Regions from separate parts of the Paraburkholderia sp. BR10937 genome, predicted to be linked through region 1. Evidence: predicted binding sites of a transcription regulator. Region 1 holds the regulator's gene; the other holds the start of a gene.
What was found. The regulator FliA, encoded in region 1, starts transcription of late flagellar genes. The targets are predictions, from matches to a motif close to CTAAAGTTTNNNNNNNNNNNGCCGNTA.
Positions count from the first base shown of each region.

Region 1 (17,471 bases):
CATCGTCACGCTCATGCCCGAGCCGAGCGAGATTGGATTGCCTTCGGTGTAATTGGCCGGCGTCGTGGTCGTCGGCGGGCTGACGCTGTGGTCGGTCACCGTATAGGTGAGCGCGCCCGTGGTCGCGTCGGTGGCGAACGCGATCGAGTAGTTGTCGTTGTTGGTCGCCTGGGTCGGGTCCGTCACCGTCACACCGCTGATCACGCCCGTGCCCTTGTTCGATGAACTGCCCGAGGCCACGTTGGCCGAACCCACGGCCTGCACGCTCTGGAACACCGTCGTGCCCGTGTCGCCGACCGCGATGTTGCGCGTGCCGGCCACCTGCATCACGCGCTGGCCCGCGTCGCCGTTGTAGGTCACGCCGCCGCCCGACTTGTTCGAGAACACCTGCGAGGTGCTCTGGAAGCCCGAGAAGATGTAGTTGCCCGCGCCGTCCGTCGTATTGGCGAGCGTGAGCAGCTGGTTGCGGTCGCCTTGCATCTGCTGGGCGATCGCCTGGCGCGCCTGGTCCGTGAGCGAGCCGTTCTGCGCTTCGATGATGAGCGAGTGAATGCTCTGCATCGTGCTCGTCACGCTCGAGAGCGTCGTGTCCTCGAGCTGAAGCGCGGTGAGCGCCGTGGTCTGGTTCGACGTGTACTGCGTGAGCGTCGCGCTCGTGGCGGAAAGCGTCACGGCCTGCGCGGCGCCGAGCGGATTGTCGCCCGGGTTCGAAATCGCCACGCCGGTCGAGATCTGCTGCTGGACCTGAAGGAGCTGGGACTGCTGGTTCTCCATCGTCGACAGACTGGAGGAAAAAATCTGGGAAGTCGCGATACGCATGGGTCAGCGCCTCACTGGAAAATGCCGATCAGGGTCTGGAACAACGAAGCCGCCGTCTGGATCACCTTGCTGTTGGCCTGATAGAGCTGTTGGTACTGCAGCAGGTTCGCCGCTTCCTCGTCGAGGTTCACACCCTGCACCGATTGCTGCTGCGAAGTGAGCTGCGTCACGAGCGACTGCTGCGACGTGTTCGACGCCTGCAGCTGGCTCGCTGTATTGCCGATCGTGTTGACGTAGTTCGCGTACGCCGTGGTCAGCGTGGTCTTCCCCGTGTACGCCGTGCTCGACGTGAGGTTCGCGAGCGCGAGCGCGTTACGGCCGTCCTGCGTGCCGCTCTTGTTGCCCGCCACCGTGAAGGTGTCGTTGTTCGAGGGCGTGCCCGTCATCGTGAAGCTCACGTTGGTCGCGGTGGCGTTCGCGCCGGCCGAATCCGTGAGGTTCGTGATGGTGAAGGTCGCGCCCGTGGTCGGGTTGTAGGGCACGCCGGTCACCGGTGGCGTCGCGGCGCTGTTGATCGTCACGGTGCTGGTGGTCGTCGACCCCGGCGTCGTGATCGTGACCGTCGTGCCGTTGGGCAGGCCGGTCAGCGTGCCGGACGTCGAGTTGTACGTCAGCGTGACCGGCAGGTTAGTCGTCGAATAGCCTGTGCCCACCGCGCCTTGCGTCACGGTAGCCGTGCCTGCGTTCGTAGTCGACGCCGAAACGACGACCGGCGTGGCCGCCGCGATGGCCGCGGGGTCGGAGGTCGCGACCGAGAAGCTCGCGAGTGCGCCGGCCGTCGGCTGGATCATGAACGAGTCGCCCGCGCTGACCGAACCCGAAGGCGTAATCGAGAAGCCGCCGATCGTGATGGGCGCGGTGCCGTTCGGCTGCGTCGCGACCAGCGAGTTCGTCGTCGTGTCGGTGAGGTTCCAGTTCGTGCCGTCGTAGCTCAGCTTGTAGTTGTCGGTGAGCGGCTGCGTGCTGTTCGTGAGCGTCGCGCTCACCGTGCCGGACGTGCTGGCGTTCGTCGAGCTGGCCGTGACGAGCGGGTTGCCCACCGTGAACAGATTGCCGCCCGCGCCGCCCGAGAGCGTGAGACCAAGTGCGTTCTGCGAGTTCACCTGCGCGGCGAAGCTCGTCACGATCGCGCCCAGTTGCGACTCCGCCGGATCGAGCGTGGACGAGACGAACGAAACGAGGCCGCCAACGGTGCCACCTTGCAGCGCGGCCGACGACAGGACCTGCGGCGTGCCTTGCGACGCGGCACTCGCGCCGTTCAGGCCCTGCCACGTCACGGCCAGCTCCGACGGGTTGGTGCTCGACGGCTGCGTGCCGAGGTTGTAGCTCTGGCTGCTCACCACGAGCGGCTGGCCGTTGCCGAGGAACACGCTGTAGCCGGTGCTGCCCTGCACGACCTGGACGCCGACCAGCTTCGAGAGATTGGCCACGGCTTGATCGCGTTGATCGAGCAGCTGGTTCGGCTGTTGGCCGCTCGAGCTCGCGGACGTGATCTGCGCGTTGAGACTCGCGATCTGCTGGGTGTAGGTGTTGATCTGCGAGACCGCGCTCGTGAGCTGCGTGTTCACGCTCTGGCGCATCGCGTCGTACTGCTGGCTTGCGGCGTTGATCTGGGTGGCGAGCGTCTGCGCGTCGGAGAGCACGGTTTGCCGCGCTGCGGTATCCGAAGGCGAATTCGAGACGTTCTGCAGTCCCGTGAAGAAGTTCGTGATCGCCGTGGCGATGCCCGAGGTCGGGCTGCCCACGAGGTTCGAGAGCTGCGTGGCGAGGTTGTACGAAGCCGTGTACGAGCTGCTGGCCGTCTGCGCATTGTTGACAGCCGTCGTGAGGTACTGGCTGTACGCTCGCTGCACGGTCGCGGTGGTGACGCCGCTGCCGATATAGCCGCTCGACGTGTACTGACCCGCCGATTCCTGGTACACCGGCGACTCGACGGTATAGCCCGCAGTGGTCGAGTTGCTGATGTTCTCGCCGGTGGTCGAGATACCAATCTGCGCCGCCTGCAGGCCGCTCAGACCGATCGAGAAAATGTTGGACATGCGTAATCCTCGAAAGCGGCCTGCCCCCTGGCAAACCGCGTGGTGTACTCACGGTATAACGGCAACGCACTGCAAAAATTGAGCGCCCGATGGGGACGAAAACGTTAGCGAGTGAGCGCGTGCGCGGCTGCCGCGCGGCGGGCGAACCGGCGCAGCATGCGCTGCGCCGGCCAGGGTGTGGCGGATCGTGCGGGTGAGGCGGTGCCGCTCAGACGCGCGCGAGCGCGCGGCGCTTCATCTCGAGCTGCGTGATATAGCGCTGCAGCGTATTCTCGGCGGCGCCGGGCAGCGCGTCGAAGCGAAAGCCCATGTGATAGCGGCGGTCGCCGTTGGGCAGATCGATGAAGCGCAGCACGACGAGCGCGAGATCCACGCGTAGCTTGCCGTGCGCGCGCAGGTCGAGCTCGACGTCGGGCAGCACGAGCCCCATGGCGAGATCCGCGACGCGCTCCTCGGTCGTACGCAGCCCGAGGCCGCCGAGCGAGAGGTCATGCACCTCGTACGCGAAGCGCGGGCCGCCGCTCGGCAGCTCGCCGCGGCAGATGCACGGCTCGAGCACAGGCGTGTCGACGCGGAAATACTCGCGCCGCTGCACGTAGAACAGCACTTCGGGGAAGTCGGCTTCGAACGCGGGGTGCCCTTCGAACTCGGTGCGCCGCGGCGTCGCCGTCTTGAACTCCACACGCACGCCGTCGGGCGAGGCGTGGAACTGGCACTCGGGCGCGGCGAGCACACCCGCGTTCTGCTCGGGCATCGCGCCCCAGTCGAACACGAAAGTGCGCTCCCGTCCGTTGACGGCCAGAATGCGCGTGACGAGCTGTCCGCCGCGATACTGGAGGGTCAGGAAGTCGCCGCGATTGACGAGATTGCGTAGCTGGACGCCGATCTCGAGCGGATTGCGGCGCCCAAAATCGTGGGAGCCTTCCGCACCCTCGCCTGCTTCCTGTGGATTCGACTGAACGGTATTCATCGGCCTGCCGGAAATTCGTGAACGTGCCGGCGCGGGAGCGGACCCTTTCCGCACGCGCCGTTCGGGCGGTCTGACCGCCCGGATTGCTTTTCCATCTCGCCTGCATTAGCGGCAGACATTACGAAAAATTTAGGGATTGGGCGTAAAAAAAATGTGCCTTTTCCCTGCATGAAACACGCGTGCGCAGCTTCTTCCGGCAACGGCGCCGAGGCAACGTTTGCGGCTGCCTAATTGACGTCAACCGCGGCGGCGGCCGTCGGGTCGATCGTCAGGCCATCCGCTGCATGATGGTCAGCAGCTTTTTCGCATAGTGCGGGTCGGTGGCGTAGCCCGCGCGCTGCATGCCGTGCGCGAAGCCTTCGGCGCTCTTCGAGCCGTTGATGACCGACGCGTAGCGCGGATTGTTCTTGAGCAGCGTGGCGTAGTCGGTCATCGCGTCTTCGTACGAGTCGTAGGCGCGGAACTTCTCCACCACGCGGTGCGGCTGGCCGTTCACGTACTCGGTCGTGACCGTCGAGACGGTCTTGCCGGTCCAGTCCTTGCTCGCCTTGATGCCGAATACGTTGTGGCTCGTCGAGCCGTCGGCGTTCTTGATCTCGCGCTTGCCCCAGCCCGATTCGAGCGCAGCCTGGCCGAGAATGAAGCGCGCCGGAATGCCCGTGGTCGAGCTGGCCTGCTGCGCGGCATTGGCGAGCTTGTCGACGAAGGCGTCCACCGAGGCGTCGCCGTTGCCCTTGACCGGCGGCGTGAGCGCGCTGTTGCCGCTGTAGCCCGAGCCGTTGGCGAGCGCGCCGTTGGCGGCAGCGTTGCCGTAGGCCCGGCCGAGCGCGTTGAGCATCGCGAGGTTGCCCTCGCTCGCGTCCTTGCCCGAAAGCCCCGAGATCGCGCCCGCCACGCCGCCCGCACCACCGGCACCACCCGCGCCATCGGCACCGGCCGCGCCGCCCATGCTGCGCATGAGCTGCTTGAGCATCGCGTTCGCCACGCCGATGCCCTTGTTCGACATCTGCTGGGAGAGCTGCTGGTCCATCATCGAGGTGAACTGCGCGCCGTCATGCGAGTCGAGCGGGCCGTCGTCGGGCGTCGCGTCGCGCATGCTCTTGAGCATCATCTGCGTGAAGACCGCGTCGAACTGCTTCGCGGCCATCTTCACGCCCTGCTGGGGCGAGGCGTTCGCCGCGGCGCGCATCGAGTCGAAGCCCTGCACGTCGAGCGCGAAGCGGTTGGTGAGATCGAGGCTGCCGCCGCCGACGTTCTTCGTATTATCCAAGTTGCACCCCTTAGATGATCTCGAGGTCGGCGCGCAGTGCACCCGCCGCCTTCATCGCCTGCAGGATCGACATCAGATCCGCCGGCGTGGCGCCCAGCGCGTTGAGCGCTTTCACGACCTCGGCGAGATTGGCACCCGCCGTGACGAGCTTGAGCGATCCGTTGTCCTGCTTCAGCTGGATCTGCGACTGGCGCGTCGCCACCGTCTGGCCATTGGAGAACGCGCCGGGCTGGCTCACCGCCGTCTGCGTGTTCACGACGACAGAGAGATTGCCGTGCGCGACCGCGCAGCTCTCCAGCGTCACCATCTGGTTCATGACGATCGAACCGGTGCGCGCGTTCAGGATCACCTTCGCGGCCGGCGTGGCCGGATTCACGTTGAGGTCCTGGATCTGCGCGATGAAGCCCACCTGCGAGGCCGGATCGGCCGGCCCGTGCACCTGGATCGTGCGGCCGTCGAGCGGCGAGGCCGTGCCCGGGCCGAACATGTTGTTGACGGCCGAGACGATGCGCTGCGTCGTGTCGTAGTCCATGTCGTTGACGGTCAGCGTGAGCAGGCCGCCTTGCTGCGAGACCGGCGAGATCACCGCGCGCTCGACGATCGCACCGCCCGCGATGCGGCCCGCGGCGAGCTGGTTCACCTGCACCTTGCTGCCGTTGGCCGAGGCGCCCGCGCCGCCCACCGCCACGTTGCCCTGTGCGAGCGCATAGACCTGGCCGTCGGCGCCCTTGAGCGGCGTGAGCAGCAGCGTGCCGCCGCGAATGCTCTTGGCATTGGCGAGCGACGACACCGTGATGTCGATCTGCTCGCCGGGCCGCGCGAACGGCGGCAGCACCGCCGTCACCATCACCGCGGCGACGTTCTTCAGCTGCATGTTGTTGAGCGTCGACGAGGAACCCGACGAGCTCGACGTGTTGTTGATCGAAATGCCGAGGTTCGCGAGCATGTTCGCGAGCGTCTGCGTGGTGAACGGCGCCTGGGTCGTCTGGTCGCCGGTGCCGTCGAGACCCACCACGAGGCCGTAGCCGATCAGCGGGTTGTCGCGCACGCCCTGGAAGGTCGCGAGGTCTTTCACGCGCTCGGCGCGCGCCGGCGTCGCGTAGGCGACGAGCGCACCGCAGGCCAGCACGAAGCCCAACGCCACGCCCAGGGCGGCGAGCACGTCCTTCACGCGCGAGCGGCGCGAATGATGGAAGCGGATCTTTACCATGGCGCGATGTTCAGGAAGAAGCGTTGCAGCCAGCCCATCGTCTCGGCTTCGTCGATCACGCCTTTCGCGGAGTATTCGATCTTCGCGTCGGCGACGTCGGTCGAGAGCACGGAGTTGTCTCCGGCAACAGTGTTCGGATTGACGACGCCGGAGAAGCGCACGTATTCATTGCCCTGGTTGATGAGCATCTGCTTCTCGCCGGACACGACGAGATTGCCGTTGGGCAGCACGTTCGTCACGGTCACGGTGATGACGCCCGTGAACGTGTTCGAGGCGTTCGCGCCGCCCGTGGCGTCGAACTGGTTCGCGCCCGTCGTATTCAGGTTCGCGCGGTTGAAGAAGCCCGGCAGGAAGTTCGCCGTGCCCGAGAAGCTCGCGCTGGTGCCGCGCTTGGTGGCCGCGCCCGACGACTTGGTCGCGTTGATGTTTTCGGAGATGACGATCGTGAGGATGTCGCCGGTATTGCGCGGACGCTGGTCCTCGAAGAGCGGCCGCCCCGCGTAGCCGGGGTTGTAGATCGCGCCAGGCGAGGTGTTCACGGGCGGCGGGGGCGGCACGGCCGTCATGGGCTGCTGCGTGATCGGCTGCCGGTTGGGAATGTAGGCGCAGCCCGCCAGCATCGCGAGCGCCACAGCCGCCACGAGCGCCCGGGGATTGCCCGGATGCCGCGCGCGGATGCGAGGATGGTTTCGAACGGACTGCGACATATTCTTCACCGACTTGATTAACCAGGGAGACCTCAGACCTGCATCTGGCTGAGGGTTTGCAGCATCTGGTCAGAAGTGGTGACCGCCTTGCTGTTGATTTCGTAGGCGCGCTGCGTCTCGATCATGTTCACGAGTTCCTGCACGACGTTCACGTTCGACGATTCCACGTAGCCCTGGTTGAGCGTGCCCGAAGCGTTCTGGCCCGGCGTGGAAACCGTGGGCGCGCCCGACGATGCCGTTTCCGACAACAGGTTCTGCCCGTTCGACTGCAGGCCGGTCGGGTTGATGAACATGGCGAGCTGCAGCGTGCCGATGGTCGTGTTGTTGGCCGAACCCGGCGTCGTGACCGTCACGACGCCGTCGCTGCCGATGGTGAGCGAGGTCGCGTTGGCGGGCACCGTGATCGCCGGCATCACCTGGTAGCCGCTCGCCGTCACGAGCTGGCCCTGCGCGTTGGTCTGGAACGAGCCGTCGCGCGTGTAGGCCGTGGTGCCGTCCGGCATCTGCACCTGGAAGAAGCCGGCGCCGTTGATCGCCACGTCCTTCGAGTTGCCGGTCTGCTGCAGGTTGCCCTGCGTGTAGAGACGCTCGGTCGCCACCTGCTGCACGCCCGTGCCCACCTGGCTGCCCGAAGGCAGCTCGGTTTGCTGCGTCGAGTTCGCACCCGGCTGGCGCAGCGTCTGGTACATGAGGTCCTCGAACACCGCGCGCGAGCCCTTGAAGCCATTGGTGCTCACGTTCGCGAGGTTGTTCGAGATCACGTCCATTTGCGCCTGCTGGGCGTTCATGCCGGTGGCGGCGATGTAGAGCGATCGGTTCACGGTGTCTTTCTCCCGGTCCGGCCTCGCGCGCGGCGTGAGGCGGCCTTCATTTAACTTGAAATGGCTTAGCTGAAGTTGAGCAGCTGGTTCGCGCTCTGCTCGTTCTGGTCGGCGTTCTGGAGCAGCTTGGTCTGCATCTGGAACTGGCGCGCATTGGTGATCATCGAGACCATCGCCGCCACCGGGTTCACGTTGCTGCCTTCGAGCGACTCGGTTGCGACCTGGACGGTCTGGTCCGCGTCGGCGGGGTTGCCGTCCGACGTGTGGAACAGGCCATCGTCGCCGCGCGTGAGCGCGCCTGCCGGCGGGTTGACGAACTTGATCTGGTCGATCATGGCGATCGCGTTGGCGGGGCTGCCCGGCGCGATGGCCGAAACCGTGCCGTCCTTGCCGATCGTGATCGCGGAACCCGGCGGCACCGCGATCGGGCCGCCGCCGCCGATCACCTGCAGGTTGTTGGCCGTGACGAGCTGGCCGTTTTCATCGACGTGCAGGTTGCCGGCACGCGTATAGGCCTCGTTGCCGTCGGCCGTCTGCACGGCCATGAAACCCTGGCCCTGAATCGCGATGTCGAGCGGGTTGCCGGTATGCGAGATCGCACCGGGCGTCATGTCCGAGCCAGGCGTTGCCGAGAGCACGTAGGTGCGCGTGGTCTGGTCGTTCACCGTCGAGCCGTCGCCGAACGACATCGGCACGGCGCGAAAGTTGGCGAGCTGCGCGCGAAAGCCCGTGGTCGAAACGTTCGCGAGGTTGTTCGCGACGACGGCCTGCTGCTCGAGCGCCTGGCTCGCGCCCGTCATCGCGGTATAGATCAGTCGGTCCATGATGTGCCCGGTACGTGGTTAGACGCGTTACATCTGCAGCAGCGTCTGGTCGACGGTCTGCTGCGTCTTGATGGTCTGCGCGTTCGCCTGGTAGTTGCGCTGGGCCGTGATCAGGTCGACGAGCTGGTTCGTCAGGTCGACGTTCGACGCTTCGAGCGCGCCGCCCGTGAGCGTGCCGTGGTTCGTGCTGCCCGGCGTGGAGACCTGCGCGACGCCCGATGCCGCCGTTTGCTGGAACTGGTTGCCGCCCAGGTTCAGGAGGCCGTTCGGGTTGTTGAAATTGGCGAGCACGATCTGGCCGAGCGACATGGTCTGGCCGTTCGAGTAGTTGCCGGTGATGGTGCCGTCCGCGCCGATCGAGAAGTTCGAGAGCGTGCCGCTCGCGTAGCCGTCCTGGGCGAGGTTGTTCACGCCGTTGGCCGAGCCGTACTGGGTCGTGCCCGCGAGGTCGAGCGTCAGCGACTGGGGCGTCGTGGAGCCGTCGGTCGGGTTAATGCTGAAAGTGAACGACGTAGTGCCGTTGGTCGTTGCCGGGGCGCTGGCCGTGATGCTCTGCAGCGCGCCGGCCGAGCTGAACTGTGCCGTGCCGAGCTTCGACACCGAGCCGGCCTGGCCGGCATACACGTCCCACTGGCCGCTCGTCGCGTCCTTCACGAAATACATGTTGACCGTCTGGGTGCCGCCGAGCGTGTCGTAGGCCGTGACCGACGTCGAATACGTGTAGCTCTTCGAGTCGGTTTCGCTGAAGGTCGTGGTGGTCGGCGTCGTGGCCTGCGCGTTCAGGTTCAGCTGCGCCGTGATGTTCTTGGTCGCAACCGGCGCGATGTTGGTAGTCGGCACCTGCAGCGGCACGGTCTGCGCGGTATTGATCACGCCGGTCGAACTGGCGGCATAGCCCATCAGGTCATTGCCCGACGCGTCGGTGATAAAGCCGTTCTTGTCGAGCTGGAACACGCCGTTACGCGAATACGTGATCGTGCCGTTGTTCGACATCTGGTAGAAGCCGTTGCCGTTGATGGCGACGTTCAGCGCCTGGCCCGTCGTGCTGATCGTGCCTTGCGCGAAGTCCTGCTGCACGGTCTGCAGCGAGGCGCCGAGGCCGATCTGGTTGCCCACCGACGTCGCGATGGTGTTCGCGTAGACGTCGGCGAACTGCGCCGTGCTCTGCTTGAAGCCAACGGTGTTCGCGTTGGCGATGTTGTTGCCGATCACGTCGAGGTCGTTCGACGACGCGGCGAGGCCGCTCAATCCTTGCTGGTAGCCCATGTTTGTCTACTCCGCCTTTATCGTGTTCAGAGAATGGCGCCGACGCTCGAAAGCGCGACCGTTTTGCCGTTGGCGAGCGAGAGGCTCGCCGTGCCGTCCGACTGCTGGACCACGCCCTGCACCTTGCTCGCGACGAGCGCGGTGGCAGTAGCGGACTGGCCGTTGGTGGTCGCGCTGGCGGTGATCGTGTAGGTGCCGTCGGCGACCGTGTTGCCTGAGCTGTCCTTGCCGTTCCAGGTGACCGGTACGGTGCCGGCCGACTGCGCGCCGAGGTCGAGCGTGTTGACGACCTGGCCTGCCGAGTTGGTGATCGTGAGCTTCACGTCCGACACCGCCGAAGGCAGCGTCACGCCGAGCTGCGGCGCGCTGCCGCTCGACACGGCGGCGCTGCTGCCCGGAGCGAGCACGGTCGAGCCGATCAGCAGCGCAGCCTGCGCGTTCTGGCCCGCCGAAAGCTGCGTGGAGAGCGACGACAGCGACGTATTGAGCTGCTGGATGCCCGAGACCGTGTTGATCTGGGCGAGCTGCGAGGTCATCTGCGAGCTGTCCATCGGATTAGTCGGGTCCTGGTTCTGCAATTGCGCGACGAGCATCCGCAAGAAGGTGGTCTGCAGGTCGCTCGCGCTCGTGCCGCTCGACGACGCCGACGACGAACTCGAGCTCGTGCCGTTCATGGTGTCGAGCAGTTGCTGCGACACGGTGGCGGTACTGCCGCCGATGGTTGTGTTGCTGGAACTCAACGCGTTCTCCCTCGATTGCGCTTCGTGCTTTGGCGTGTGGTGGTGGCGGGCGCGGCTTCATTTCGCGCCCGCTGGTCTCTGTATGTACTGCAGTGTCCGTACTGACTGCTGCGTGCCGTGCTTCAGGTTTCCCGCTTTAGGTTCCGATCGTGAGCGTCTTGAGCATCAGCGTCTTGGCCGTGTTCAGCGTTTCGACGTTGGCCTGGTACGAGCGCGACGCCGAGATCATGTTCACCATCTCCTGGACCGGATCGACGTTCGGCATCGTCACGTAGCCGTCCGCGTTGGCGGAGGGATTGTCGGGGTCGTAGGTCTGTTTCATGGGCGTGGGGTCGTCCACCACGCCGGTCACCCTGACGCCGCCCACCTGCTGGCCCGAGGCCGTGCGCGCACCGCCGAGCGGGTTCACCGCGAACACGACCTGCTTCGCCTTGTACGGCTGGCCGTCGGGGCCGGTCGTGCTGTCGGCGTTGGCGAGATTGGACGCCGTCACGTTCAGACGCTGCGATTCCGCCGTCATGGCGGAGCCCGCAACGCTGAAGATGTTCATCAGGGATGGCATGGTTTCGTTGACCTCACATCAGGTGCGCGTCACGCGCGCGTTGGTCGTTCATGGCTTCGTTACTGCGTTTTCCGGCTGCGCTGCGAGCGGCGATCAGCTCGAACCCGAGGTGATCGCGGAGAGCATCGTCTTGATCTGCTGCGAGACCACCGTCATGCCCGACTCGAAGTGCAGCGCGTTGTCGGCGAACTGCACGCGTTCGGTATCGAGATCGACCGTGTTGCCGTCGAGCGCGGGCTGCACCGGCGTGCGGTACATGAGCTGGCTCTTGTAGGTGTCGGCCGGGCCGCCCGTCGGGATCAGCTTCGCGTCGCCGGCCATGTGGCCCGATTCCGTGGACGCCATCTGCATGCCGCTCGTCACGCCCGCGGGCTGCGCCATGGCGAGCGGCTGGGCGTTGCCGCCCGAGGTGGCCTTCATGCCCACCGTGCCGCCGGCGCCCTGCTGGCGCAGCGCGCCGGCGAGCGACGCCGCGAAGTCCACGTCGCGCGCCTGGTAGCCCGGCGTGTCGGCGTTCGCGATGTTCGAAGAGATCAATGCCTGCCGCGTGGCGCGCACATCGAGCGCTTCGCGCCCAAAGGCGAATTCGGCATCGAGTTTGTCCAGCATCGGGCGTTCTCCGTAAAACGAAAAAGGATTCGGCGTGAGCGCGGCGGGCTCGCCATCGGCGAGAAAACCGGCGCAAACGTTAGGCGCGTGGTCCGAAGGCCTTTGCGCATGGAGTGGAATATTAGGCGGGGGTGGCAAGAACCAATCGGACGAATAGCCGGTAAAGCGCCCCTCTATTCGACGCAAGCGCGCGGGGGCCGCCGCCTAGAATGCGAGGCGTGTCAATGCATTCGATGGAGAACGACAATGCCGCAGACTGCCCCTTTCCGTAGGCCGCACGCCGGCCTGGAGCGGCGTGCGCGCGCGCTGTCGTGGCGCGCGTCCTGGACGTGCGTGCTGGCCTGCGCCCTTGGCAGTGCGCTCGCTCATGCACAAACGCCGGCGCAACCTGAAGCCGCCGGCGGCCAGATCTTCATCGCGGGCCCCGGCGACCGCGCGGGCGCCGACGCCGCGCAGATGAACGCGCTGCTTGCCAGCAATGCGAAGAAGCCCGCCGCGGCTGCGGCCAGCAATGCTCCCGCCAGCGAGGCCGCGCCGCTGCGCGCGGCCAGCTACGCCGATCTGAATTCGCACGGCGTGCCCGAGGATGCGCGAGCGGGCGTCGAGTCGAACGGCATGATCACGATTCCGGGTCCCGGCGAGCGCGCGCCCCAGGGCGACGCGCCGCGCATCGTCACGGTTCCCGCGCCGGGCGCGGGCGCCCAGCCCATGCGCGTGCCGGCGGCCAATGCGAACAACGCGGGCACGCTGCAGCGCGTGAACCTGTCTACCGCCGCGAACCGCGTCGCCCCGGTGGTCGTGGACGCGGGCGCAGCGGCGCTCGCGGGCGCGAAGCCGGTTGCCAGCGCAAGCACCAGCGCGCCGCCGAACCCTAATACCAGCGCCGTCGCCACGAACGTGCAAGCCACGCCGCCCGGCCAGCAGGACGGCGAATCGATCCGCGCCGCCGCGCTCGCCTTCCTGCAGCAGCAGTCGGCAGGCTTGCCGGGCCACGTGAGCGTCACGGTCGCGCCGGTGTTTCCGCGTGGCCTCGCAGCCTGCACCTCACTCGAGCCGTTCATGCCGCCGGGCGCACGCACCTATGGCCACACGACCGTGGGCGTGCGCTGCATCGGCGCGAAGCCGTGGACGCTCTATGTGAGCGCGCGCATTGCCGTCGACGTGACCTACTACGTGGCCTCGCGCCAGATCGGCGCGGGCGAGGCGCTTTCGGCCGCCGATTTCATGCCGCGCGCGGGCGACCTCGCGAACCTGCCGCAGACCATCATCACCGATCCCAACCAGGCGACCGGCGCCGTCGCGCTCGCGCGCATTTCCGCGGGACTGCCGCTGCGCACCGACATGCTGCGCAGCGCCGCCTCGGTGGTCATCGGACAGACGGTCAAGGTGATCGCCGTGGGCAGCAACTTCACGATCTCCGCCGAGGGCAGCGCACTCAACAACGCCGAGCCCGGCCAGCAGGTGCGCGTGCGCACGAGCGGCGGCCAGATCATCTCGGGCGTGGTCAAGGACGCGGGTACCGTGCAGGTGCAGATCTAGGGCCGGTAAGCGCTGACAAGGGCCGGATCAGGGCGCGCTGAGCCCCGTCCGGCGGCCCGATCCGGCCGTTTCCGGCTTGGTGCGCCAGCACACGTAACAGCATGTAACGGTGGGATTTTCGGCTAAAGTTCGGCCCGACCTGTGCCGTTATCAAGGTCAAATCGATCAGGAACGCCCATCGTGAAAGTTGACTCCTCCACCCGCAATGATCCGCGCACGCGGCAGGATGGCCTCGCGCGCTCGCAAGCCGATTCGACCGGCATAAGCACCGACACCGCGGCCACCTCCGGCGCGGCAGGCAGCACGACCGCCGCCGCTCAAGGCGGCGCGAACGTGAGTCTCTCGTCGCTCTCGTCGACGATGCGCTCGCTCGCGGCGAGCGGTTCGGCCGACATCGACACGGCGCACGTGCAGTCGATCAAGGACGCGATCCGCAACGGCACGTTGCAGATCGACTCCGGCAAGATCGCCGACGGCGTGATCCAGACCGCGCGCGACCTCATGAAGCCGACGTCGGGCAACTGACGCCCGATGCGCGAGCGCCGCGCAAACCTCGCTTTTTTTGGTGCCTTGCAATGAAAGATGCCCTGTTGGCCACACTGATCGACGAACACGCCACGGTCGAGGCGTTCGCGTCGCTGCTCGCCTATGAAGAGAAGGCGCTCGTGTCGGCCGACGGCATGGAGGCGCTGCCGCAGATCGTCGAGCAGAAGACCACGCTCACGCAGCGTCTCGCGGGCCTGGAAAAGGCGCGCGACGCGCAACTGGCCGGCCTCGGCCTGCCGGGCGGCCGCAAGGGCATCGAAATGGCCTGCGACGGCGACGCGCGTCTGGCAAGCCAGTGGGCGCTGCTCAAAGGCTCGACCGAGCGCGCGCGCCGCAAGAATCTCACCATTGGCATGATGATTCGCACGCGCATGGAACATAACCGCCGCGCGCTCTCGATCCTGCGCGGCGAAACGGGCAACGGCTCGATGCTGTACGGTCCCGATGGGCGGCTGCCGGCGTTCGGGCTGTAAGCGCGCACGCACGTCGTTCGCCCAAAGACAAAAGCCGAAGCAATGATGCTTCGGCTTTTTTGTTTTGCGCGAGTCCAATCCACCAACAAAAAAGCCGAAGCGCTCTCGCGACCCCGGCTCTTTCACTGCAACTGCACTCCGGCTCGCGCTGGCAGCCGCGCGGAGCGTCTACCGCCTCAATTCTCCTGGCCGGCCCACGACATCTCGCGCAGCCGCGTGCGCAGGCGCGCCACCGCCTGGCTGTGCAGCTGGCACACGCGCGACTCGCTCACCTCCATCACCGCGCCGATTTCGCGCAGGTTCATGCCGCGCTCGTAATAGAGCGACATGAGCAGCTTCTCGCGCTCGGGCAGCCGGTCGATCGCCTCGACGAGCGCGCCGCGCAGGCTGTCGTCGAGCAGCGCCGAGAGCGGGTCCGAATGATCGACGCAGTAGCGGTCGAGGAACGGTTCGTCCTCGGCGGAACGGTCGAAGTCTTCGTAGTAGATGAGCTGGCTGCCGTGCAGTTCCTGCAGCATGCTCTGATACTCGTCGAGCGGCATGCTCAGATGCTCGGCGATTTCCGTTTCGCTGGCCGAGCGCCCGAGCCGCTGCTCCACCTTGTGCACCGCGCTTTCCACTTCACGCGAGGTGCGGCGCAGGCTGCGCGGCAGCCAGTCGTTGCTGCGCAGCTCGTCGAGCATCGCGCCGCGAATGCGCTGGCTCGCATAGGTCTCGAACTGCGCGCCCTGATCTTCCTTGTAGCGGTTGGCCGCGTCGAGCAGGCCGATCATGCCGGCCTGGATCAGGTCGTCGAGGTCCACGCTCGCCGGCATCTTGGCGACGAGCTGCAAGCCGAGCCGCCTGACGAGCGGCGCGTACTTCGCGAGCACGTCGGCCTGCGAAATTTTTCCTTGAGCGTTATACATCGTGCTCTCCACTTCTCATCTCCCTGATTGGCGTCGTCGTGCGCACGTCAGACGTGCTGCGGCGACGTCCGCTGCGCGGGCGTATCGGTCCGCCAGCCCACATGGGACGGCGCGGACGCGGATGTTGCGTTGGGTGCGGGATGCACACCCGTCACGGCCGCAACGAACGAATCGGCGTTCGCGGCGAGCGTGCTGTGTGCGGCGTTTGTTGCATGGGTAGCGTGGGGCTGGACGCCGGCTTGCGGCGCGTCGTCCAGATCGTCGGCGGGTGCGTGGCCCGCCGCTTCATGTTCTTCGTCCTTCGCGCCGAATAGTGCATTGGTGCGCGCCGTGGCCGGCGAGCACGCCGAGACCGCGGGTCGCATCGGCCAATGCGGCAGTTCGGCGGCCACGTGGCGGAAATCGCGCGCGGCGGCCGTCGACGGAAACGCATCGACGATGCAGCGTGCGAGCCTGAGCGCCTGCGCCATGTGCTGATCGGCGGCGACGCTGCCGGCGCTTTCGAGCGACACGCTCAGGTAGCGGCTCGCCACCCCCGCGAGGTTCTCGATCGCGGCCTGCGCGTCGCTGGCGTTCGCCACATGATTCGCGAGCACGCGAAACTGCGCGATCGCATGGGCGAAGTGCAGCCGTTTCATGCACGCGTAGGCGTCCGTGATCGACTGCGCACCGATGCGCATCACGATCAGCACGTCGTGCGCGTGCATGGCGAGCGGCGAAAGCGCGCCATCGGCGTCGAGCTGCGCGTCGATCAGGACGATGTCCGCGGGACCCGAAATGACCTTCTGCAGCTGGGCGGCCGTGTACTGCGCACGGTTGTCGCGCGAGGCGGCCAGCACGCCGAAGCCGAGCGCATGACGGCCCACGGCTTCGTCGAGCGTGCGCTCGCCGCGCATGACGGCGGCGAAGTTGCCTGCGCCCCTCACACCGCCCACCAGCGCACAGACCGAGCGGGGTCCCAGACACTCGTCGATCACGAGCACGTCCTTGCCCTGCGCGGTGAGCGCCGCCGCGAGATTGACCACCGCGGTCGTGCGTCCCGGCGAACCTGCACCGCCCGTCACTGCGACCACGCGCGAGCCTTCACGCGCGAGAAGCCGCCGCAGCCCTTCTGCCTGATCGATTACGAACTTATCCAAACCTGACCTCGGGAGCCTGCGAATTCGAACGCGTCGAGAGTGCCGACAGGAGCGCCGGGATATCGTCTTCGTGCGGCACGAACGGCGAACTCTCTCGCGGAATGCAGAAAGCACTGCGGATCAGGAAGCGGCGCGTCGCCACGTAAAGGTTCTCGGGGACCTTCTGGCCCGTCGAGACGTAATGCACCGGCAGCTTGTAGCGCAGCACGGTGTCGAGTGCGCTGCCGAGGTTGGTCGCCTCGTCGAGCTTGGTGAGGATGCAGCCCGTGAGCGGCGCGTTGTCCGGGCCGCTCTGGTAGGCCTGCACGACTTCGTTGAGCGTGTCGCCGTGGTTGGTCGCCGAGAGCAGCAGCAGGCGCTGCACCGGGCGGCCCGCGCCGCACAGCATGGCGATCTGGTCGGCCACGGCGCGGTCGCGCTGGCTCATGCCGATCGTGTCGATCAGCACGATGTGCTTGTTCTTGAGTTCGGTGAGCGCGAGCTGGAGGTCCGCGCCGTCGCGCACCGCGTGCACCGAAACGCCGAGGATCTTGCCGAAGATGCGCAGTTGCTCGTGGCCGCCGATCCGGTAGCTATCGGTGGTGAGCAGCGCCACCTTGCTCGCGCCGAAGCGCATCACGCAGCGCGCGGCGAGCTTCGCCGTGGTCGTGGTCTTGCCCACGCCCGTCGGGCCCATCAGCGCGAACACACCGCCGCGCTCCATGAGCGCTTCTTCGTCTTCGAGCACGGGCAGGTTCGATTCGAGCACCGACTGCAGCCACTCCATGCCGGCCTCTTCGGTTTGCACGTCGGGCAGGCGGTCGATCATCATCTTCACGAGTTGCGCCGAGAAGCCCGCAGCGAACAGCTGCTTGGTGAGCGCGCCCTGCACCGGGCTGCGGCGCTGGCGCTCGCCCCACAGGAGGCCGGCGAACTGCTCTTCCATCATGCCGCGCATGGAGGCGAGCTCGTTCATCACGGTTTCGTTGACGACCTGCTCGATGCGCGCGCGGATCGCTTCGCTCACGGTTTGCGCCGCATCGGCGCCTT
Region 1 is NZ_JBFRCL010000087.1:9,358-26,828, forward strand. It holds gene flgL (flagellar hook-associated protein FlgL) at 1-819, opposite strand, end outside; gene flgK (flagellar hook-associated protein FlgK) at 831-2,858, opposite strand; gene AB4Y44_RS39525 (flagellar regulator YcgR PilZN domain-containing protein) at 3,067-3,828, opposite strand; gene flgJ (flagellar assembly peptidoglycan hydrolase FlgJ) at 4,097-5,098, opposite strand; gene AB4Y44_RS39535 (flagellar basal body P-ring protein FlgI) at 5,109-6,308, opposite strand; gene AB4Y44_RS39540 (flagellar basal body L-ring protein FlgH) at 6,302-7,015, opposite strand; gene flgG (flagellar basal-body rod protein FlgG) at 7,048-7,836, opposite strand; gene flgF (flagellar basal-body rod protein FlgF) at 7,902-8,660, opposite strand; gene flgE (flagellar hook protein FlgE) at 8,688-9,926, opposite strand; gene AB4Y44_RS39560 (flagellar hook assembly protein FlgD) at 9,953-10,600, opposite strand; gene flgC (flagellar basal body rod protein FlgC) at 10,803-11,228, opposite strand; gene AB4Y44_RS39570 (flagellar basal body protein) at 11,322-11,837, opposite strand; gene flgA (flagellar basal body P-ring formation chaperone FlgA) at 12,084-13,376, shown strand; gene flgM (flagellar biosynthesis anti-sigma factor FlgM) at 13,557-13,901, shown strand; gene AB4Y44_RS39585 (flagella synthesis protein FlgN) at 13,952-14,395, shown strand; gene AB4Y44_RS39590 (RNA polymerase sigma factor FliA) at 14,572-15,303, opposite strand; partial or broken gene AB4Y44_RS39595 (MinD/ParA family protein) at 15,660-16,442, opposite strand; gene flhF (flagellar biosynthesis protein FlhF) at 16,435-17,471, opposite strand, start outside.

Region 2 (5,335 bases), on a different contig from region 1:
TGCGGCGCTGCTGTGCCTCGACTTCCGACACGCGCACCGGACCGCGCGCATCGAGGTCTTCGGCGAGCAGTTCGGCCGCACGCTGCGACATGTTCGAGAGGAACTTGGTGCGCAGCGCGGGCGGCGCACCCTTGAGCGAAATGATGAGCGACTCCGACTCGACTTCCTTGAGCAGCAGCTGGATCGCGCGGTCCTCGAGGTCGAGCAGGTTCTCGAACACGAACATCTGATCGATGATCTTCTGCGCGAGTTCCGCGTCGTACTGGCGGACGTTCTCGATCACCCCTTCTTCGTGCTGGCTCGTCATGAAGTTGAGGATTTCGGCCGCCGTGCGGATGCCGCCCATCGGGCTGCGCTTGAGGTTGTCGCTGCCCGAGAGGAGGTTCGTGAGCACGTCGTCGAGTTCGCGCAGCGCCTGCGGCTGGATGCCGTCGAGCGTCGCGATCCGCAGCAGCACGTCGTTGCGCAGGCGCTCGGTGAAGCACGAAGCGATTTCCGAGGCCTGGTCGCGGTCGAGGTGCACGAGGATCGTCGCGATGATCTGCGGGTGCTCGTTCTTGATGAGCTCGGCCACCGACCCCGAATCCATCCACTTGAGGCCTTCGATGCCGCTCGTGTCGCCGCCTTGCAGAATGCGGTCGATGATCGCGCCGGCCTTGTCCTCGCCCAGCGCCTTGTTGAGCACGTTGCGGATGTAGTCGTTCGAGTCGAGCGAGAAGGCGGTGTGCTGCTCGGCTTCCTTGACGAATTCCTGCAGCACGACTTCGATCTCTTCGCGCTTGACGTTCTTGAGCGCCGCCATGGCGGCGCCGATTTTCTGCACTTCGCGCGGACCGAGGAACTTGAAGACCTCGGAGGCCTCTTGCTCGCCGATCGACATGAGCAGCAGCGCGCTCTTGGTTGCGCCTTCAGCGTTCATCGTTCACCCAGCTTTTCACGACGGTTGCGACGATCTTCGGATCCTGGCGCGCGATGTTGCGCGCGTATTCCAGGTTGCGTTCGAATTTGTTCTTCTCGTTTTCGAAGGCGAGCAGGGCGGCTTCGCTTTCCGCGTTGTCTTCGCCTTCCGCGCCGGTGCCGCCAATGCGCACCGCTTCGGGGAGACCGTCGAGCAGCAGCGGCTCGCCGTCGGCCATGCCGGGCAGCGCGGGCGCAACCGGCTCGGGCGGCGGGAACGCGCGGCGCAGCGCCGGCTTCACCATCACGAAGTAGAGGAAGAGAGCCACCGCGCCAATGCCGAGCCACGTCGCAATCTGCTTGGCAAGCGCGAGGATGTCGGGCTGACGCCACCACGGCAGGTTCGCGTTCGGGTCGACTTCGGTCTGGAACGCGGCGTTCACCACGTTCACCGAGTCGCCGCGCCTGGCGTCGTAGCCCATGGCGTCCTTCACGAGTTGCTCGACCTGCGCGAGCTTCTGCGCGTCGAGCGGCTGCATGGTGGCGTGGCCCCTGGCGTCCACCTTCGGCTGATAGTTCACGATCACGGCGACCGACAGGCGCTTCACGTCGCCCGGCGCCTGTTGATAGTGGCGCACGGTCTTGTCGAGCTCGTAGTTCGTGGTGGTGTCGCGATGATCGGAGACCGGCACCGGCGCCGACGCGCCGTTCGCACCCGCAGGCGCGCTGATGGGCGCCGAGGCGGGCTGCGGCGGCTGGTTCGTGAGCGCGCCGGGCACGCCGCCCGCGCCGCTTTGCTGCATTTCCGTGGAAATGTTCTGCTGCTGGCTGCGGATCGCGGCGGCCTGCGGATTGGCGTTCGGACCGTAGGCTTCGGAGGTCTGCTCGAGCTTCGAGAAGTCGAGGTCGGCGCTCACCTGCGAGCGCGCGTTGCCGGCGCCGAACAGGGGCGCGAGGATCGCGTCGATGCGCGCCTGGGTGTCGTGCTCGACCTGGCGCACGTACTTGAGCTGCGAGGCGTCGAGGCCCACGCCCGTGGCGCTCTGGGTGAGCAGGTTGCCGTCCTGGTCGACCACCGTCACGTTGCGCACCGGCAGGTCCGGCACGGCCGAAGCCACCATGTGCGTGATCGCGGCGACCTGGCCGTCGTCGAGGATGCGGCCCGGATACAGGTTCACGAGCACCGAGGCGGAGGGCGCTTCGCGCTCGCGCACGAACACCGACGGCTTCGGAATGGCCAGATGCACGCGCGCCGACTTCACGCTCGCGATCGACTGGATCGTTTGCTCGAGCTCGCCTTCGAGCGCGCGCTGGTAGTTGACCTGCTCGGCGAACTGGCTGATGCCGAACTTCTGGTTGTCCATCAGCTCGAAGCCGACCGAACCGTTCTTCGGCAGGCCCTGGGAGGCGAGGCGCAGGCGCATTTCGTTGACCTGCTCGGCCGGCACGAGAATGGCGCCGCCGGCGTCCGAGAATTTGTAGGGAACGTTTGCGGCCTGGAGCGCAGTAATGATGGCGCCGCCGTCACGGTCCGACAGGTTGCTGTACAGCACCTTGTAGTCGGGCGCGCGCGACCACAGCACGAGACCCGCGACCACGGCCACGAGCACCGCCACGGCAAAAATGAGCGGCGCGCGCGGGTTGCCGCGCACGTTGCGCAGCGACGAGAGCGAGCCGAGGCGTTGCGCGAAGCCGCCGCCGAGGTCATCCGCGCCGCCCAGGCCTGCGCCCGCGCCAGCGCCGGGCGCGGCGCCCGCGCCAGAGGTGGCGAGGCCCATGCGGGCGTCGGGGTTGATCAAAGAATTGGCAGTCGAATCCATGCGACGGGTATCTCCGGAGGCTTCCAGGTCTCGCCTTGCATGGCGGAGACTTTCACGTGACGCATTATCCGGGGCCACTGGCAAGCCGATTGCGCGAATAGAGCCGGGTTTTCCCCCTAGTTTCGGGGCTGCCGAAACAGACCCGCTGCTATGCTCTCCTCCAGATTCGGCATCCTGTCAGTGCGCCGTCTCGGCCGGGCCCGCAGAATTGCTGCGCAAACGCTGCCACTCCGGCCCTGGGGCTCGTCCCCGGAATACCCTGCTGTCCCCTTTTCGTGGAGCAAACATGACCGTGCCAGTATCCCCGCTCACGTCCGCCTTGGCGCAAATGCAGTCGATGGCGACCCAGGCGGCCGGCGGCCCCACCGCAGCCGACGAAAAGTCGGGCGCGGCCACGGCCGGCGGGTTCGCGGCGGCGCTCAAGTCGTCGCTCGACCAGATCAGCGACGCCCAGCAGAAGGCCGTTGGCGAGTCGCAGGCGTTCGAACTGGGCGCGAACAACGTGTCGCTCAACGACGTCATGGTCGACATGCAGAAAGCCAACATCGGCTTCCAGTTCGGCCTGCAGGTGCGCAACAAGCTCGTGGCCGCCTATACCGACATCATGCAGATCCAGGTGTGACGGTGCCCGAAGCCTTCGCCCGCTCAACGCGCTAAAGCTTCTTCCCCTACGATCCGATAACCCGGCTAGAAGAGTCCGTCGCTCGTGCTTGCACAGCGCGTCGGACGACCGCATTCAAGCCAAACGTATCAAGGAGAAGCGCCGATGTTTTCCCCTGCCCAATCTGGAGCTAACGCCTATGCACGTGTGGGCGTCGAAACGGGGGTCATGGGCGCGAGCCCGCACAAGCTGATCGTTCTCCTGTACCAGGGAGCGCGCCAGGCCATCGCGCAGGCACGTATGCATTTGCAGGCCGGCAACGTCGGCCCGCGTTGCGAGGCGATCGCCAAGGCGATCCGGATTATCGAGAGCGGACTTCAGCTCGCGTTGAACGTCGAGGCCGGCGGCGAGATCGCCCAACGCCTGAATGCGCTGTACAGCTACATGACGAAGCGCCTGCTGGAAGCCAATATTAAACAGAGCGAGACCATGCTGGTCGAGGTCGATCGACTGCTGGCTACGCTCGAAGAAGCCTGGTTGGGGATAGCGCCGGAAGTGGCGAGGATGGCCGAACAGGCATCCGCGTCAGCGTCCGGCTCATTGATGAGATGATTTCAAAAGCAGACTACTTCGCCCGCTACGAAGCGATAGCGGCCGTGTCGGAGCAGATGCTCCACGCGGCGCGCGATGCGCACTGGAACGATCTGATCGGCTTGCAGGAGGAGTACCGGATCCTCGTCGATGCCTTGAAGGACGCCGAAGCCGTGGTGCGGCTCACGGTTACCGAACGGGCGCGCAAGTACGAGCTGATCCGCCAGATCCTCGCCGACGACGCCGCCATTCGCGATCTCGCAAGCCCTTGCATGGCACGGCTTTCGGCACTCTTTTACGGCACCGTGCAGCCTGCGCGGGTCTTGCAGGAAATCTACGGAGCCCGCTAGCGCGGCGCGTGGCGCCTCGCGAGGCAACGGCGCGCAACGCCCCATGAACCGGCAGCTCAGCGCCGTGCGCAGATCCGGAACACCATGAACGGAATCGACACCGGAGCCGCCGCGCTCCTCGCGAGCCGCATCGCGGCGCTCACGCCGGTCGGGCCGCAGAGCGCCTCCGGCGCGGCGCAGACGGGCGTCTCCGCGCTCGCCACGGGCACCGCCGCGCTCGCCGACGCCGCAACCAGCACCAGCAGTACGCAGGACTCGACCGAGACCGTGCTTTCGGCGGTTGCGCTGGCGCTCGACGCCATCATCCGCTCGGGCGGCGAAGCGACGCCCGCCGTGGTGGGCCGCGCGCCGCTCTGGGCCAGCCCCGACGCCGAGGCGGCGCCCGGCGGCGCGGCCACCTTGCCGCTGCCGGGTCTCGCCGGCGAGCAGGCGCAGGCGGCGCAAGCCGCGCTGCTCGCTGACGTGGCGCTCGCGGCCCAGGGTCTGGCCAGCGAGGCGCTGGCCGGAGCGGCCGACGCCGGAACCGATGCTTCCGCGCAGACGGCGTCCCCGCAAAACCCGCAAGCCGGGCAAACCGCCCAGACTGCGCAAACGGCACAAACCGCCGCCGCACAGGCCGGCCCGGTCGCCGCGCTCGCGGCGTCGCTCGCGCAGACGGTCAGCTCGAGCGGGCTCTTCTACGAAGCCCACCTCGCGCAATGGTTGCGCGGCCAGCTCTCGCCCGCCGAACTTGCCGACGAGCCGCAGAACCGTCTGCTCGGTGCGCACTCGCAACTGCCGCTCGACTGGAGCCCGGCCGGCGACGACATCGACGACGTGCAATGGACCGAGACCTTCTCCGACGCGCCGGGCGCCGCGCGCGGCGAAGCGGGCAATGCCCAGAACGCGGCCAACGCGCTCAATGCCGCACTGGCGCGCGCCTTCCCCGGGTTGGCCGATGCGCACGGCGAAACGGCCGCAAGCCAGGCCCAGGCGCGCGCGACGCTGGCCGACACCCTGTTGCCCGCCATGCACGAGGCCGCCGCGCAGGCCGCCGGGCCGACGGTCCATCCGGCCGTGATCCCGCTCGTGCGCCA
Region 2 is NZ_JBFRCL010000071.1:123-5,457, forward strand. It holds gene fliG (flagellar motor switch protein FliG) at 1-919, opposite strand, end outside; gene fliF (flagellar basal-body MS-ring/collar protein FliF) at 909-2,717, opposite strand; gene fliE (flagellar hook-basal body complex protein FliE) at 3,004-3,339, shown strand; gene fliS (flagellar export chaperone FliS) at 3,484-3,930, shown strand; gene AB4Y44_RS36795 (flagellar protein FliT) at 3,927-4,259, shown strand; gene AB4Y44_RS36800 (flagellar hook-length control protein FliK) at 4,344-5,335, shown strand, end outside.
Region 2: fliS (flagellar export chaperone FliS) is a predicted target of FliA. The motif match lies at 3,372-3,398, and genes of this name have one in related genera.